Regions from separate parts of the Lysinibacillus sp. JK80 genome, predicted to be linked through region 1. Evidence: riboswitches for the same ligand, from Rfam matches in the RefSeq annotation. Region 1 holds a riboswitch; the other holds the start of a gene.
The links. Region 1 has a riboswitch for cobalamin ahead of HXV90_RS01705 (energy-coupling factor ABC transporter permease). Riboswitches for the same ligand answer to the same signal wherever they lie in the genome.
Positions count from the first base shown of each region.

Region 1 (7,742 bases):
ATTGTATGTTCAACAGCCTGTAATACTTCTTCAAATGTTGAATATTGTTGGCCGTACTGTATATTTGGTCGTGCAATAAGAATCGTTTCAATCTGGCATGCGAGAGCTGCCTCTAGCTTCTCATCAACTGAGCCCACTTTACCGCTTTCCTTGGTAATCATCAACGTCACTCCGTATTGACGAAATAGAGCTTCATTTAATTCCTTTGAAAACGGACCTTGAATAGCCACAATATCTCGCTGCGCCACGCCAAGTGCCTCACATTTTTCCATATTATCCAGTCGTGGAAGCATACGAGCGATTACTCTTGTGTTTTCTAAGCCCTGTAAAACCTTTGTAAAGGTAGCGAGTGTTTTACTACCTGTCGTTAGCATAATGACACCGCGTTTTTCTGCAGCTAGCTGAGCTGCCTCCTCATAATCCTTTACAACAGTAATCAAAGGATGGGCATAATGTTCATGAGCTCTTTCATAGCGAATATAAGGAATCTTTGCCTGCTCTGCCGCTGCCATCGCATTTTTAGAGGCTTCCTCCGCAAATGGATGAGAAGCATCTACCACCAATTGATAGCCCTGCTCTGTCATGATGGTCGCCATTTCCTCAGCTGTCAGTCTACCGATTAAATGTGGCAGGCCAACGTCAGCAAGACTAGAAGCTGCCGATTCAGTGACGACCGTAGCGGTTACCGCATAACCTGCGCTTTGTAATGCAAGGGCTAGATCCCTTGCATCACTTGTCCCTGCTAACATGAAAATCATTTTACCGGCTCCTCTTCATGATGATGGTCATGGTCATGATGGTCATGACCATGATCGTGATCGTGATGGTCGTGATGATGATGCGCATGTCCATGATCGTGATCATGATGGTGATGGTGATGTGCATGTCCATGTACTGCCGCATAGGCGCGATAATCTTCTAGATCTTGCATACCTGTTGATGTACCGTTGATTGCCTGTTCAATACGCTCTAATAAAACATTTTGTAACCGTTCATGGTAGCCAAAATAGTTAGCAATTTGAATATCACAATCTGGATAAAGTTCATTAAACTTCTCACACATGCCATGCATGCGTTCCATCAAAATGCCTGTGAATAAAAAGTATGGTAACATGATGATTTTTTTTGCACCTAGTTTGACACAACGTTCAATTCCTTCTTCAACTCGTGGATCTGTGACACCCATAAAAGCACTTTCTACGTATTTCACAGGTAGTTTTTCCCATAAAAGTCGCGTGATTTTATAAAAATCACCATTAGCAGATGGATCACTGCCACCTCGTGCAATCAATAAAATCGCTGTGTCTTCCTGCTCTTGTTCTGAATTAAAGCCAATTTCAGCTAGGCGATCTTGTAAAATGGCAAAGATTTCATCATGGATACCAATTGTTTGACCATATGTGAAGGTAATTGTTGGATAATGCTCACGCGCATGCTCTATTTCCGCTGGAATATGCAGTTTTGAATGGCCTGCATGCAGTAAAATGATTGGAATTACATGTACCTCTGTAGCTCCCTTTTTCACACAGTTTGTAATACCTTCTTCGATGTTAGGTGAAGCAAATTCAAGGAAACAAGTTTCCACTAAAAATTGTTCATCAATACGCGGTGTCATTTGTTCGATAAATGTACGAACCTCATCATTTCCTGCTGCTAAACGGCTCCCATGGCCGACAAATAAAATAGCTTTCATCTCTCTACTCCTTACTAGTCGCCGCACGGAGCTGGCTCTACTTTTATTTTGGAAGACATATCTTGATACGTAAAATGCAGTATTTTTTTCACACGTTTAAAATATTTAAATAAGCGTTCATTTGGATGAGCATTTGCTTTATATTCTTCAATAATATCTGTAATGAGTGGAATCAGCTGCTCAGGCTCCAGCCCTTCTACAACAGGCTGTGCTGCGTGTGCTGTACGACCGACTGGTTTTGCTCCAATAAAGACATCAAATTTACTTTTGCGGTAGACGATGCCAATATCATCAAATACAGCCCGATAACAGGCCATCCCACAGCCATTAAAGCCAATATTTAATGTCTTCGGTAAGGACATACCGCCTAGTTTTTCTTGTATTTCCTCTGCATATGGTATTGAATCAGCCTTTTCACCGTAGCAAAAATCACAAGCCTTCAGTGATAACACATCACCAATCGGGGATAATAAAAACCCTACTTCCTGTAATTTCTCTGTGATCTGTTCAGGGGCAGTCGTTGGTATTTTCAAATGAATTTGATGATCTGGTGTGTATTCCATCGTCCCCTCATCCCCAACGACCTCCGCTAACATCATCATTTGCTGGGGAGTAAAAAACTTATTGGCTACACCAGGACTTACTGCTAATTCAAAAATAGATTCTATTTTTTGCTGTACAAGCTTCGGTGTTACTTTGACTGCGCTTGTCCCTTTTACCATTGCAAGTGCCGCTGTAGCCATTTCAAGAGCTGTTTTTTTCGGCTTTGGCGTAGCGGCTATACTGGGTTTATTAAAGCGCCCTGCATTAGGGTCAGCCGTAAAGTCATTTCGCGCTGTTCCCGTCTCTTGGTTCATTGCCCAAGGTTCATTTTCTTCGCGTAAACGTTGATGTGGACGTAATGGCTGTTTCTCTTCACCCAGGGTATATTTACGTTGGTAACCGCGGGGCGTAATCATCTTATTGTCATAGAAAAATGTTGACGAATTCCCGATAATGACAGTTGTCAACATACCAATATCATGTTCTAGCATTTCTGCTAGTGTTGTCATGGTCACTTCTTGACGTTCTCGATAGGCACTTTTCACAAGCCCAACTGGTGTGTCTGGCGAACGATATTCTAAGAGTATTCGTTGAGCCTCGACAATTTGTCTTGTTCGACGTCCACTTTTAGGATTGTATAAAGCAATGACAAAGTCCGCCATTGCAGCTGCCTCGACACGCTTTGCAATTAAATTCCAAGGTGTTAGATGGTCACTCAAACTGATTGTACAAGCATCATGCATAATAGGTGCACCAAGTATGCTAGCGCATGAATTAATCGCAGAAATCCCAGGAACAATTTCAACTTCAATTCCTGTTGCTTCTGTCCAGCCTAGCTCAATTAACACCTCATAGACTAATCCTGCCATGCCATAGACGCCTGCATCACCACTCGAAATTACTGAGACGATGCTCCCTGCTTCGGCTTGACGAACGGCTTCCTGTGCACGCGACACTTCTTCTGTCATGCCTGTACTAACAATCGATTTTGCACTTACTAAATCTTGAATCAGCTCTACATAGGTTTTATAGCCTATAATCATATCACTTTGTTGTAAAGCCTCTACTGCACGTGTCGTAATATGCTTAAAATCTCCAGGTCCAAAGCCTACTACGAAAATTTTTCCTTTTTGCGCCATGTTGTTACCCCTCTTTCACCTTTTCGATCCCTTTAATGGCAGTTGTTTGAGCAGTACGCTGTAATGTACCTTCACGAAGTGTAAAGACATGTTCGTTGTATAAGGATTCATGATGTAAATCTTGTACTAGTGTTCTAGCATGCTCTGTTGATGGCACACGATACCAGTTTCCTTGAGGATAAGCGATTACCACACAAGCATCCTTGCAGCGTCCATTACAGCGCGTTCTTGTCGTATGTATTTCCTGATCGAGTGCTTGCCGTTGTATCTCATCTCGAATGGCTAAGGTAATTTCCTCCCCATCCTTTTTCATGCAGCTACTGCCATTGCAAATAAAGAGATGTGTTTTCATCCCCTCTAAATTCCAAGTTGTCATCTTCTGTCTCCCCTCATTTGCTTTTTGGAAAAAGAAAAACCTTTACTCTATAACGAAGAGTAAAGGTTTTGTAGAAGCCAAATAAAAACGAATAGAATGAAATACAGGTACCCGCTTTCGCTTCAACTTCTCCCTCCGAAAAGTTTGCATGCACAATCAAATAAGCAGGTTTCCTGACTTAAGCTTCATTTTACTGTCGCACCTTCCCAAGTTTGTACCAGTGGCTTTGCGATTTCATCAGCTATTACAGTAGCGGGGGCTGTATTGGATTTTCACCAATTTCCCTATTATCTCGAGCTATTCGAGCACTTATTGACGTTTTATATGAAATTTTTATTAGAATTTTAAATAGAAAACTGTCTTTATCATATCTTATTATTTTAAAATTTCAATATTTCTTTAAAAATTTATGACAAATTTATCAATTTTGAATGGAACTAGGTATGAAATTTATACAATCTATATAATTTGCGCACAAAATTTTATCAGAATATTCACTGTTGACCTTTAATTTAAAAAATTTCATAAAAGGTATAGCATATTTATGGAAATTCATGTTACACTTTGTCGTGAAATCTCACAATTTGAATGTTTTTCGGTGCAAAGTGCTTGTCATTTTGCTTAAAAGGGAAGCCGGTTTGAGCCCGGCGCGGTCCCGCCACTGTAATAGGGAGCTTTATAGAATATGTCACTGTCCAACGGATGGGAAGACCTATAAAGCATTGAACTAGAGCCAGGAGACCTGCCGAAAAATAAGTGATCGTTTCAACCTACGAGGATAGGTGTGCGGCTTAGCAGATGAGACTGTTATTTGCTTTTTTAGCTATGCACTTTTCCACCTAAGGAGAAGTGCTTTTTTTAATTACGCACGCAATATTCTAAAAATCTATTAATTAGTTAGGAGGAAAGCTTTTTGAAATTATCATGGTGGAAACTTAGTTATTTTTTACTGGCCTTTTTAATCGTGCCAAAACGTGCCTTTGCCATGCATATCATGGAAGGTTTTTTACCAATCGAATGGGCTATTTTTTGGTGGGTGATCTCTATCCCATTTATCATTCTAGGATTGCGTTCTATTCGAAAAACCATTGATGAAAATCCTGAAACAAAAATGCTTTTGGGGCTTTCAGGAGCCTTTGCCTTTGTGCTATCCGCCCTAAAAATCCCTTCAGTTACAGGTAGTTGCTCTCACCCAACTGGTGTAGGACTTGGGACAGTACTCTTTGGCCCTCTAGCAATGAGTGTAATTGGAACAATCGTTTTATTATTTCAATCTTTATTATTAGCTCATGGAGGAATTACAACTTTAGGGGCTAATACCTTTTCTATGGCTATTGTTGGTCCTTTTATTGCTTACTTTGTCTTTAAAGGGGCTCAAAAAGTAGGGTTGTCATTTTCACTAGCCATATTCTTTGCAGCTATGCTTGGTGATTTAGGTACATACATTGTGACTTCTGTACAACTTGCACTAGCCTTTCCTTCAGAGGTTGGAGGCTTTATGGCATCCTTTACAAAGTTTGCAAGTATTTTTGCCTTAACTCAAATTCCTTTAGCAGTGAGTGAAGGAATTTTAACGGTCATTGTGATGAATTTCTTGAAAAAATACAATGTTAGCGAATTAAAAACGTTACGTGTTTTCTCAACAAAGGAGGCACATTAACAAATGAAAAAAATTTATTGTTATTAGCAATTGTTGTGTTGTTAGCCATCATTCCCTTATTCATACAAAAAGGTGCTGAATTTGGTGGTGCTGATGGAGAAGCAGAAGCAGCTATTGGTGAAATTAATGCGGAATATGAACCATGGTTTGAAAGTCTATGGGAGCCACCAAGTGGTGAAATCGAAAGCTTATTATTCGTGCTACAGGCAGCTATAGGAGCTGGCTTTATTGGCTACTTCATCGGCTATATGCGTGGCAAACACAAAGAAGGTTAACCATTATGTTACTCATTGATAAGTATGCCTATCTGAATAAGCTAGCGTCCGTTCATCCGCTAGAAAAAATGATATTTTCACTTGGACTACTTCTCATAACGCTCATCATGAGAGATGAACGACTTTCACTCATTACATTTTTTGTAATGAGTGCTTTTATCATTTTAGGTGCAAAAATTCCGCTTGCATACTACGGCAAATTATTATTGCTACCTAGCTTTTTCTTATTAACAAGTCTCGTATCTATTTTACTTTCCTTTACATCATCAACGAATACACTCCCTGCCCATATTTGGTCGTTTACATTTAGGAATTGGACTGTCTTTATTGGGAATGCAAGTGTGTTAGCAGCGCAACAGCTGTTCTTTATTGTCCTTGGTAGCATTAGTTGTTTATACTTTTTAATTCTAACCACTTCCGTACAAGGAATATGTTATGTGCTACGACAATGGCGACTCCCCTCTTTATTAGTGGAGCTCGTCGAACTAATCTATCGTTTTATTTTTATGTTTTTAGAAAGCATGCAAAATATACATCTCGCCCAGCAAGCACGTCTTGGCTATCATTCACCGATGCAATGGCTACGCTCTGTCTCCATGCTTATTGTGGCATTATTTGTGGAAATGTTTCAGCGTAGCCGAGAGCTCAACAATGCCATGCAATCACGTGGAGGCGAGGCCGTCTACTGGCAAGAGATGGGCTCTTATAGCAAGAAAAATTGGCTAGGCATGGCAGCTATTTTACTAGTCCTCATCGTATATGGAGGGTATTTTACATGACAGCATTTTATTTTGAACTCAACCAATTATCTTATGCCTATGCGGATGGTACGAAGGCGTTGTCAGATATTACATTAGACATTCCAAAAGGTAAAAAAATCGCCATACTCGGACATAATGGCGCAGGAAAATCGACTTTATTTCAGCATCTTAACGGTATTTTAAAACCTACAGCTGGAACGATTGTATTCGAAGGCAACGATCTGGAATATAGTCGAAAAGCTTTAAAGGCCCTACGCCAAAAAGTCGGCATTGTTTTTCAGAATGCAGATCATCAGCTTTTTTCAGGGACCGTCAAGCAAGATATAGCATTTGGCCCATTGAATCTCGGCTGGTCTACTGAAAAAACGGAAGAAAAAATAGCATGGGCCGTTGCGCAAACCGAAGTGGAAGATTTGCTTGATAAACCCATTCATTTTTTAAGCGTAGGTCAGAAAAAACGTGTAGCAATGGCAGGTGTTTTAGCGATGGAGCCCTCTGTCCTTTTGTTAGATGAACCAACAGCAGGTCTTGATAATTATTATGCTACACAAGTATTACAATACTTAGCCAAATTAGATGATGGTGAGAGAACCATTTTACTAGCAACCCATGACATACCTCTCGCCTATGAATGGGCAGATCTAATCATTGTTATGGAGGCTGGAAAAATTATTTATAACGGTGATCCAATCACCTTGTTTTATGAAGACGAATTGTTATATCGCGCGCATCTTGAACGTCCATGGATTTTTGAAATGGTCATAGCTTTGCAAAAAAAGAAGCTATTGCAGGAAAATATCAACATCCCTCGTTCCAAGCAGGAGCTACAACAATTAATAGAACAGATCTAAAGCTTTTAATAATGCTAGGTTTTTTCGTTATACCTACCAAAAATTAAAATAGCAAAGAAAAATTTTCCTCCATTACGAAACTTTTCTAATCTTTGTCCGTATTAATATAGTCGAGATTTAATTTATAACACCAAGGAGAGATAACAATTGAAAAGTTGGTATAAAAAATCAGTCGCTGTTGTAGCATCTGCTGCACTCATGGTTCCTGCTGCTTCTGCCTTTGCTGAGGCACCTCAGCATAAAGCGAAAAACATGCTGGCAAACAGTGCGAAACAAACAGAGAAAAATGAAGAAAAATGGATGAGTAAGGATACAATTGTTATCAAGCATTCAGGTCTTGATAAAAACGTACATAAAAAAATTGGCTCCAAGGTCATCCGCTCCATTCCTTCATTAGGGTATGATGTTGTACAACTAAATAAAGGCGTATCGATCGAAAAAGCC
Region 1 covers NZ_CP058997.1:332,845-340,586, reverse strand. The annotation lists gene cobK (precorrin-6A reductase) at 1-758, opposite strand, end outside; gene HXV90_RS01720 (sirohydrochlorin chelatase) at 755-1,693, opposite strand; gene cobJ (precorrin-3B C(17)-methyltransferase) at 1,708-3,375, opposite strand; gene HXV90_RS01710 ((2Fe-2S) ferredoxin domain-containing protein) at 3,380-3,751, opposite strand; cobalamin riboswitch at 3,898-4,079, opposite strand; cobalamin riboswitch at 4,331-4,515, shown strand; gene HXV90_RS01705 (energy-coupling factor ABC transporter permease) at 4,665-5,411, shown strand; gene HXV90_RS01700 (energy-coupling factor ABC transporter substrate-binding protein) at 5,429-5,686, shown strand; gene cbiQ (cobalt ECF transporter T component CbiQ) at 5,692-6,465, shown strand; gene HXV90_RS01690 (energy-coupling factor ABC transporter ATP-binding protein) at 6,462-7,298, shown strand; gene HXV90_RS01685 (S8 family serine peptidase) at 7,446-7,742, shown strand, end outside.

Region 2 (7,742 bases), 460 kb from region 1:
TTGGCTTGTTGCTGAATCCATTTAGAAGTTAAAATGGAGAGGACAATGGTTAGCACAGTATAGGGAACAGGGACGGTAAAGCGAACGTCTTTTGCTTTCACTTTTACATGCATCATTCGTCGCCTCTACTCAATGAAGACTGCAACGGAATCTCCGTTTGCTGATTTTATATCTACAATTTGTCCATCTAGTTCATTTTCAATTGCTTCAAGAAGAAGATTGATGTCGATATCTTTTACGTATTTTTCAGATTGCGGAATACTTGCAGCGATGCTGTGTCCTGCCATCAATACGGCTTTGACAAGTTTAATTGGTAAATTTACCGTGACATTATCATTTTCGGTGGATACAACACGGACCTTTAACGTTTTATCTAAATACTTTGTTTTTTCCACAAATTTATTCTCTGATTCTTCTTTCTGTTGTAGCACTTGAATCAGCTCTGATCCTTTATCCGCATCAATTTTGCCCTCTTGAATCATCGTTAACACTTTTGTAATTTCCTCTTTCATGGTCGTTCCTCCCTATTCGTCTTTTAAGAGCTTTATGGCTTCATCTGTTGTGATTTCGCCATTTTCAAGCATGCTTACAATTTTTTTCTCATCTACTTCATTTTTCTTCTTTTGAGCATAGCCAAGGGATGAAATAATATCATTTAGCTTGCCTCGAACTGTTGGATACGAAACCCCCAGTTCCTTTTCAACCTCTTTAATATTTCCTCGGCAGGTTAAAAATACTTCCACAAAATGAAGCTGATCCTGTGATAAGGATGCTAGCTTCGACAATTCAAACTCATTTTCAATGGTCGTGTGACAATGAGAACACTGTAACTTCGTAATTTTTAATGTTTTACTGCAGACAGGACAATTTGTGATTACTTGATAAGCCATAGTGAACTCCTTCCTTTAAGTTAAGCTGATTATATAATAAAGAAATTAAAGATGTAAATAATAATATTAATAATTTTAATTAAAAAATAAATAAAATTAATATCTTGATTAATTTTATTTATTTTTGTTTCTATATTGCTTTAAAAATTAAGAAAACGCCATTTTTAATTTCTCAAAATGGCGTTTCTGTTTAATTGGGTCTATCCTTCTTTTTTCTTTCCCGCGGGTGTGATGGCAAAATTGCATTGTATAACGCTTGTGAAGCGGGGTGCTGATATGTCCCATCCTTGCCTATCTCCTCCACTAGCTGACCATGCTGCATCACAAGGATGCGATCTGACATAAAACGTGTGGCCTGTAAATCATGTGAAATGAATAGATAAGCAAGCTGTAGCTCTTTTTGAAGTCTTTGCAGTAGCTCTATAATCGTCTTTTGCAAAATCATATCAAGACTACTAATGGCCTCATCTAAAACAATCAGTTTCGGCTTTAATGCAAGAGCTCTAGCAATGTTGACTCGTTGCTGCTGTCCCCCACTTAGCTGTGAGGGATAGTTTTGAGCCATTGCCCACTCTAACTCTACACAGTCTAGTAATTCCCTTACTTTCTGTTGTCGCTCTGCTTTGCTAAAATGCTCGAAATTCAAAAACGGTTCTTCGAGTATTTCGAAAATCGTCTGTTTTAGATTAAATGAATGATAACTATTTTGAAAAACAGCCTGTAAATTTCTTCGTATCATTTTTTTCTCTTTGCTGGGTGCTTCGTATAAATTGACACCTTGAAAGATCAGCTCTCCGTTTGTTGGTCGTTCAATCCCTAAAATAATGCGCCCTAATGTGCTTTTTCCAGAACCACTTTGACCGACGATGCCAAGACATTCTCCTTCCTGAAGTGAAAATGTCACATTCTCTAATACAGGGGCTTCCTGTCCTCGTTTGAATAGAAATGGTCTTTGCGCATAGTATTTCTCAATATTTTTTACTTCTAGTAGCGTCATTTTATCACCTCATAGCATTCTCGCTTGTAAAAGTTTCTTGGTATAGGGATGCTGAGGCGCATCAAAAAAATCAAAAACATTTGCTTGCTCAACGATTTCTCCTTGATACATCACAGCCACATCGTCCGCAAGCTCAGCAATGACACCTAAATCATGCGTGACAAGGAGTATGGTAGCATCTGTTTCTGAGCGAATTTGATTAAATAGTGTTAATACTTGTTTCTGATTGATGGTATCCAGAGCAGTCGTAGGCTCGTCTGCGATGTAGAGGGAGGCCTGTATCGCCATTGACAGAGCAATCATCACACGCTGTAGCATGCCTCCACTTAACTGGAAAGGATAGTAGGACAAGAGCTGCTCTGGCTGAGGTAAATGAACTTTTTTCAAAGCATCAAGGGCGATCTGTCTCATTTCTTTTTTTGTAAGCTTAAAGTGTGCTTTTAATGTTTCTCGAAAATGACTTTCAATCGTTTGAATATGATCAAATGCAGCGGGTGGGTTTTGCAAAATCATCGAAAGATGTCTGCCACGATAAGCTCTCCATTTAGTAGCTGAAACGTTTAATAAATTTTCTTGCAGATAGAGTACTTCCCCTTGGCTGACATGGGCAAAGGACGGTAATGTTTGCATGATGGCATGGCAAAGCATAGACTTGCCACTGCCACTTTCCCCGATAATTCCTAGGACTCGCCCTTTATAAGCTGTCAGGTTGATAGAGGTTAATATATTTTTCTCCCCTATTTTGACTGTGAGGTCTATCACTTCTAAAACTTTCTCCATAACTTCCCCTTTCCTAGTCAAGCCTTTTTAAACGATTTGCTAATTGATTAAACAATAACACAACAAGGATGATGGCAAGTCCTGGATAAAGCATTAATTCAGGATGCTGTCTCATGTATTGCTTTCCTTCATTGATCATCATGCCCCATTCTGGAATCGGTGCCTGCACCCCAAGTCCGATAAAGGAAAAGCCTGCAATTTCTAAAATCACCTTCCCGATATCTAATGCGACAATCGTGACAATAGATGGCAATAGATTGGGTATATAATGGCGTCTAATTAATTGGATACCTGTAGTGCCCGTTATCCTAGCAGCTTGAACAAAGTCTTTCTCATTGATGCCAATAAACAAACCTCGGATCATTCTTGCATAATAAATAAGCTGTGTGAAAATGAGCGCTATTAAAACATTTTTTAAGCTAGGACCTAATATACCTAACAGCCCAAATGCAAGTACGAGTGTCGGAAAGGCTAATAAAATATCACATAATCGAATAAAAAGAAAATCAATTAATCCTCTTTTCAACGCTACAAAAGCACCCAGTAGGATAGCTAAAACAATAGCGACTAGCTGAATGATGAGCGCTGAACCTAAAGAATAACGAATACCTAAAAGAAGGCGTGACAAGATACACCTTCCTAAATGATCTGTACCTAATGGATAGTCCCAAGACGGGACTGAAAATTTCTTAGCAATATCGACAGCAAAAGGGTCGTGTGGCATTAAAATTGGCGCCAACAGTCCTAATAAGCCAGTAATGACAAGGAGGAATAGACTGATTAATCCTGTTAAGTTGCCACTTTTTGTTCGTACAAATTTCATTTTTAATCTCTCCTACCCTTCATCATTAGATGAGGGTCCAATAAACGATGCAATATATCTGTACATAAATTGGCAAGCACATAGATAACCGCAATAATTAACACATAGCATTGTACAACTGGATAATCCCTGTTCATAATGGATTCTATTAAGTACCTGCCGAGTCCGGGCCAGCTAAAAACCTGCTCCACAATCACGGCTCCACCTAAAAGATTGCCAAGGGTCATGCCTAGCAAGGAAGTCAAGGGAATAGCAGCATTTCGCAAAACATGACGGATAAGAATCACGGAGCTTTTTAATCCTCTTAGCCGTGCATATTGAACATATTGCTGCTGTAATTCTTCTAGGATGGTTGAACGGATAAGCTGAACGAATAATCCAATTGTTGGTAACGCCAGTGCGAAGGCGGGTAAAACTAAATGAGCAGGTGTGCCCTTCCCGTTTGTCGGAAAGAGTCCTAATTTTAAGCTAAATAAATAGAGTAATAGGAAACCTAACCAAAAGGCTGGAATCGACACACTCAATATGCTAAAGAATCGTATGATTTTATCGATGATGGTGTGCTTATACAATGCGCTTATTACTCCGAATGGAATACTTAGCCCTAAAATGAGGATAAACGCAGCAATAGCTAATTCAATGGTTGCGGGTAATTTCACGAATAGTTCATGTGCCACAGGTAATTTACTAACAAAAGATGTTCCAAAATCTAGCTGGATTACGCCCTTTCCCCATAGCAAATATTGAAGAAAAAACGACTTGTCTGTTCCCAGTTCCTCACGTAATGCCTGAATGGCTTCCTCTGTTGGCGCAACCCTTGCCAAACGTAGTATGACTTCAGCAGGCTCTACAGGAACAAAACGAATAAATACAAAGGTTAGGATGGAAACGCCTAATAAGACAAAGGGCAATGTTAAAATTCTTTTTAAACAAAAGATCCATGTTGATTCATACATGCTGTCACTTCCTACTCAATCCTATGATAAAGAGAGAGCTGTCTCTGCTAGACACACTCTCTCCTCCACTTTTATTTTTCTTTAGCCATTTGTGCATAAGGTATATCATATTCAGATGCACGTGGTGCAAAATCCTTTAGAGATGGTTGATAAATCACATTATTTGTTTCGTAAGAAATAGGGTAAAAGAGTGCCTGGTCATGAAACATCGTTAAAATATTCGTGTAAAGCTGCACGCGTTCCTGTTCATCTGTTCCTACTAATAATTGGTGAATTTTCGTATCGATTTCTTTGGCGTTTGCTAGGCCTAATTTCGCCTCGTACACACCACTAGCATTTGGTGTAGCTGATTCATTTGCAAAGCTATGTGGATCTGTAGGTGGTCCATTGGTACGCCAGAAATTAATATCCACCTGGTCATCCATCAATTTTTGAAGACCGACCATTACATCTGCCCCTTCTAAATTCAACTGAACGCCAATTTTTGCGAGTTCACCTTGCATTAATTCTGCCATTGGTTTTTGAATCGCATCGGATGCAATGTAAATCAAATCTAAAGACAACAGCTGTCCGTTTTTTGAACGAATTTTTTCACCCTTAGGTAATAACCACCCTGCCTCATCTAGCAATTGTTGGGCTTTTTCTGGATTGTATACAATAGGTGCTAAATCTATATTGGCATAAGGAATCGCATCCCAGAACAATGTGTTCGCTACTTTTTCCGTACCATGTGTAATACTGTCGACCATTTGTTCCTTATTAATAGCATATTGAATGGCTTGACGTACCTTTAGCTCAGATAATGGACCAGATTGTGTATTGAATAGCAGTGCTTTCGTAGATAAAGGCTCAGAGGTAGCAGTTTTGTATTTGCCACTGTCTTTTAAATACGTATAGTTATCTAAACTAATAATGCCACGCCCATAAATTAAATCTAATTCTTCGTTTTCAAATGCTAATGAAATAGATTCTGAGTCAGGAATAATTTTTACTTTTATTTGTTCAACTAGTGGTTTTTCTCCCCAATAGTTTTCATTGCGACTAAATAATGCATATTCGTCCTTTTTGTATTCAGTTAATACCCAAGGGCCTGTTCCAATCGGTGCTTTGATAGAATCTTGCGTCATATCATCCTTTGGGAATCCGTTATCCCCTAAAAAACGGAAAGGTCTGACGAAGGCAAGTTCGTTTAAGACTGGATAATAAGGCTCATCCAATTGCAGACGAATTGTAAAATCATCTACTTTTACAACCTCTTTCATGTGGTTAACCATGCCCATCCAAGAATGCATGTCTCGATTCGCTAAAACGGCGTCAAAGTTACGAATGACATTATCTGCATTAAATGCAGTGCCGTCTGAATATTTCACGTCTTTTCTTAGATGGAAAGTATACGAAGTTTTATCCTCAGAGATGTCCCAGCTTTCGGCGAGCTTAGGCGTAACAGTACCATCATCATTGTATTCCACCAAGGATTCATAAACCATTGCTTGGGCAGTCATTTGATTCGGTAAATATGTATGAGGATTCAATGGACCGACATCTAATGGCCAGCCAATCGTTATTATTTTTTCATCTGTTTGGTTTGCTGAGGTCTTTTCCTTTTCTTCATCCGTGCCTGTACAGCCAGCAAGTAAACTGAACGTCAGGACAAGCAGGAAAGGAAGTAAATACTTTGTCAATCTCATTTTCTGTCTCCTATCTCTATTCGTAGTACAAATACATCTACTTGTTGAAGAAGAGAAGGCATAAAAAAACCTTATTCTAAAAAAGAATAAGGACAGAAAAACCCACGATGAGCAAGTCTCCATCCATCTCCCTATCTTTCGTAGATCATCAATGAATCTTCTTACAAGCAGGCATTCTGGCTCATGAATCATCATTTTGTTTCACCTTCCCAAGTACTCACTCAGTGGTATTTGAAACAAAACTCCTCATTTACAGCTGCGGGACAGCATGGGATTTTCACCCATTTTCCTTTTAATTGAATGAAAGACGATTTCACTCAAACTTGTAATGATTGCTATGAAATTAGTAATAAACATAACATGCTCGCATGTTCACGTCAATTTTACTTTCTGAAGATAATATATATATCGACGTAACATATAAAGACTAGGGATTTACCCTAGTCTTCGTTATTGGAGAGTAGATGTGGTAGATTAAAAATCATTTCGTTAGCTTGATGTAGATTGCTGTACAGCTTGACGCAACGTTTTAGTAGCAGCAACCATATTCGCTAAAGCTGCAACGGTTTCATCTTCTTTTCTCGTTTTTAAGCCACAATCTGGATTCACCCAGAATTGATAACGGTCCAGCACCTGTAGACTATCTTTCATAATAGCGAGCATTTCATCCTCGCTTGGTACACGAGGGCTATGAATATCATAGACGCCTAAGCCAATTCCTTTTTTATAGGGCTGTGCTTGTAGTGAGGTAATAAGTTCCCCATGACTTCGTGATGTTTCTATGGAAATCACATCTGCATCTAGTGCGCTAATTGGTTCGATGAAATCATTAAACTCGCAGTAACACATATGTGTATGGATTTGTGTTTCATCTTTGACACTAGATGTCGCAAGCTTAAAGGAATTGACAGCCCACTCTAAGTAAGCCCCCCATTCCTCCTTTCTAAGCGGTAAACCTTCTCTTAACGCTGGCTCGTCCACTTGAATAATTGATATACCTGCGTTTTCTAGTGCTTCCACCTCTTTACGGAGTGCTAATGCAATTTGATAAGCGACATCTTTACGGGACAAATCATCTCGCACAAAGGACCAATTTAATATTGTTACTGGCCCTGTCAGCATGCCTTTTACAAATCGCTTCGTTAGGCTTTGGGCATAGGCGGATTCTTTTACGGTAATTGGTGAAGCCCATGCAACATCTCCATAAATGATCGGAGGCTTCACACAGCGTGATCCATATGAAACAACCCACGCTTTCTCTGTAAAGGCAAAGCCAGTCAGCTTTTCACCGAAATATTCGACCATATCTGTACGCTCAAATTCACCATGAACAAGTACATCGATATCTAATTCCTCTTGTATGGAGATCCAGCGCTTTGTTTCGTCTTCTAAAAATGTTTCATAGGCTTCATTCGATAATTGTTTCTTTCGCCACGCATTACGATTTCTTTTCACTTCATCTGATTGCGGGAAGCTACCGATTGTAGTTGTTGGAAACAGCGGTAATCCTAAGGCTTGTTGTTGGATCGTTTGTCGCTTCGTAAAATTACTGTGTCGTTCAAAATCTTGCTTTGTCACAGTTTGAACGGCTTGATGAATTAACTTATT
Region 2 covers NZ_CP058997.1:791,519-799,260, forward strand. The annotation lists gene HXV90_RS04165 (hypothetical protein) at 1-116, opposite strand, end outside; gene HXV90_RS04170 (SHOCT-like domain-containing protein) at 126-512, opposite strand; gene HXV90_RS04175 (DUF2089 domain-containing protein) at 525-890, opposite strand; gene HXV90_RS04180 (ABC transporter ATP-binding protein) at 1,081-1,887, opposite strand; gene HXV90_RS04185 (ABC transporter ATP-binding protein) at 1,897-2,667, opposite strand; gene HXV90_RS04190 (ABC transporter permease subunit) at 2,681-3,490, opposite strand; gene nikB (nickel ABC transporter permease) at 3,493-4,446, opposite strand; gene nikA (nickel ABC transporter substrate-binding protein) at 4,518-6,134, opposite strand; cobalamin riboswitch at 6,284-6,476, opposite strand; gene metE (5-methyltetrahydropteroyltriglutamate--homocysteine S-methyltransferase) at 6,624-7,742, opposite strand, start outside.
Region 2: another riboswitch for cobalamin. It lies ahead of nikA (nickel ABC transporter substrate-binding protein); the one in region 1 lies ahead of HXV90_RS01705 (energy-coupling factor ABC transporter permease).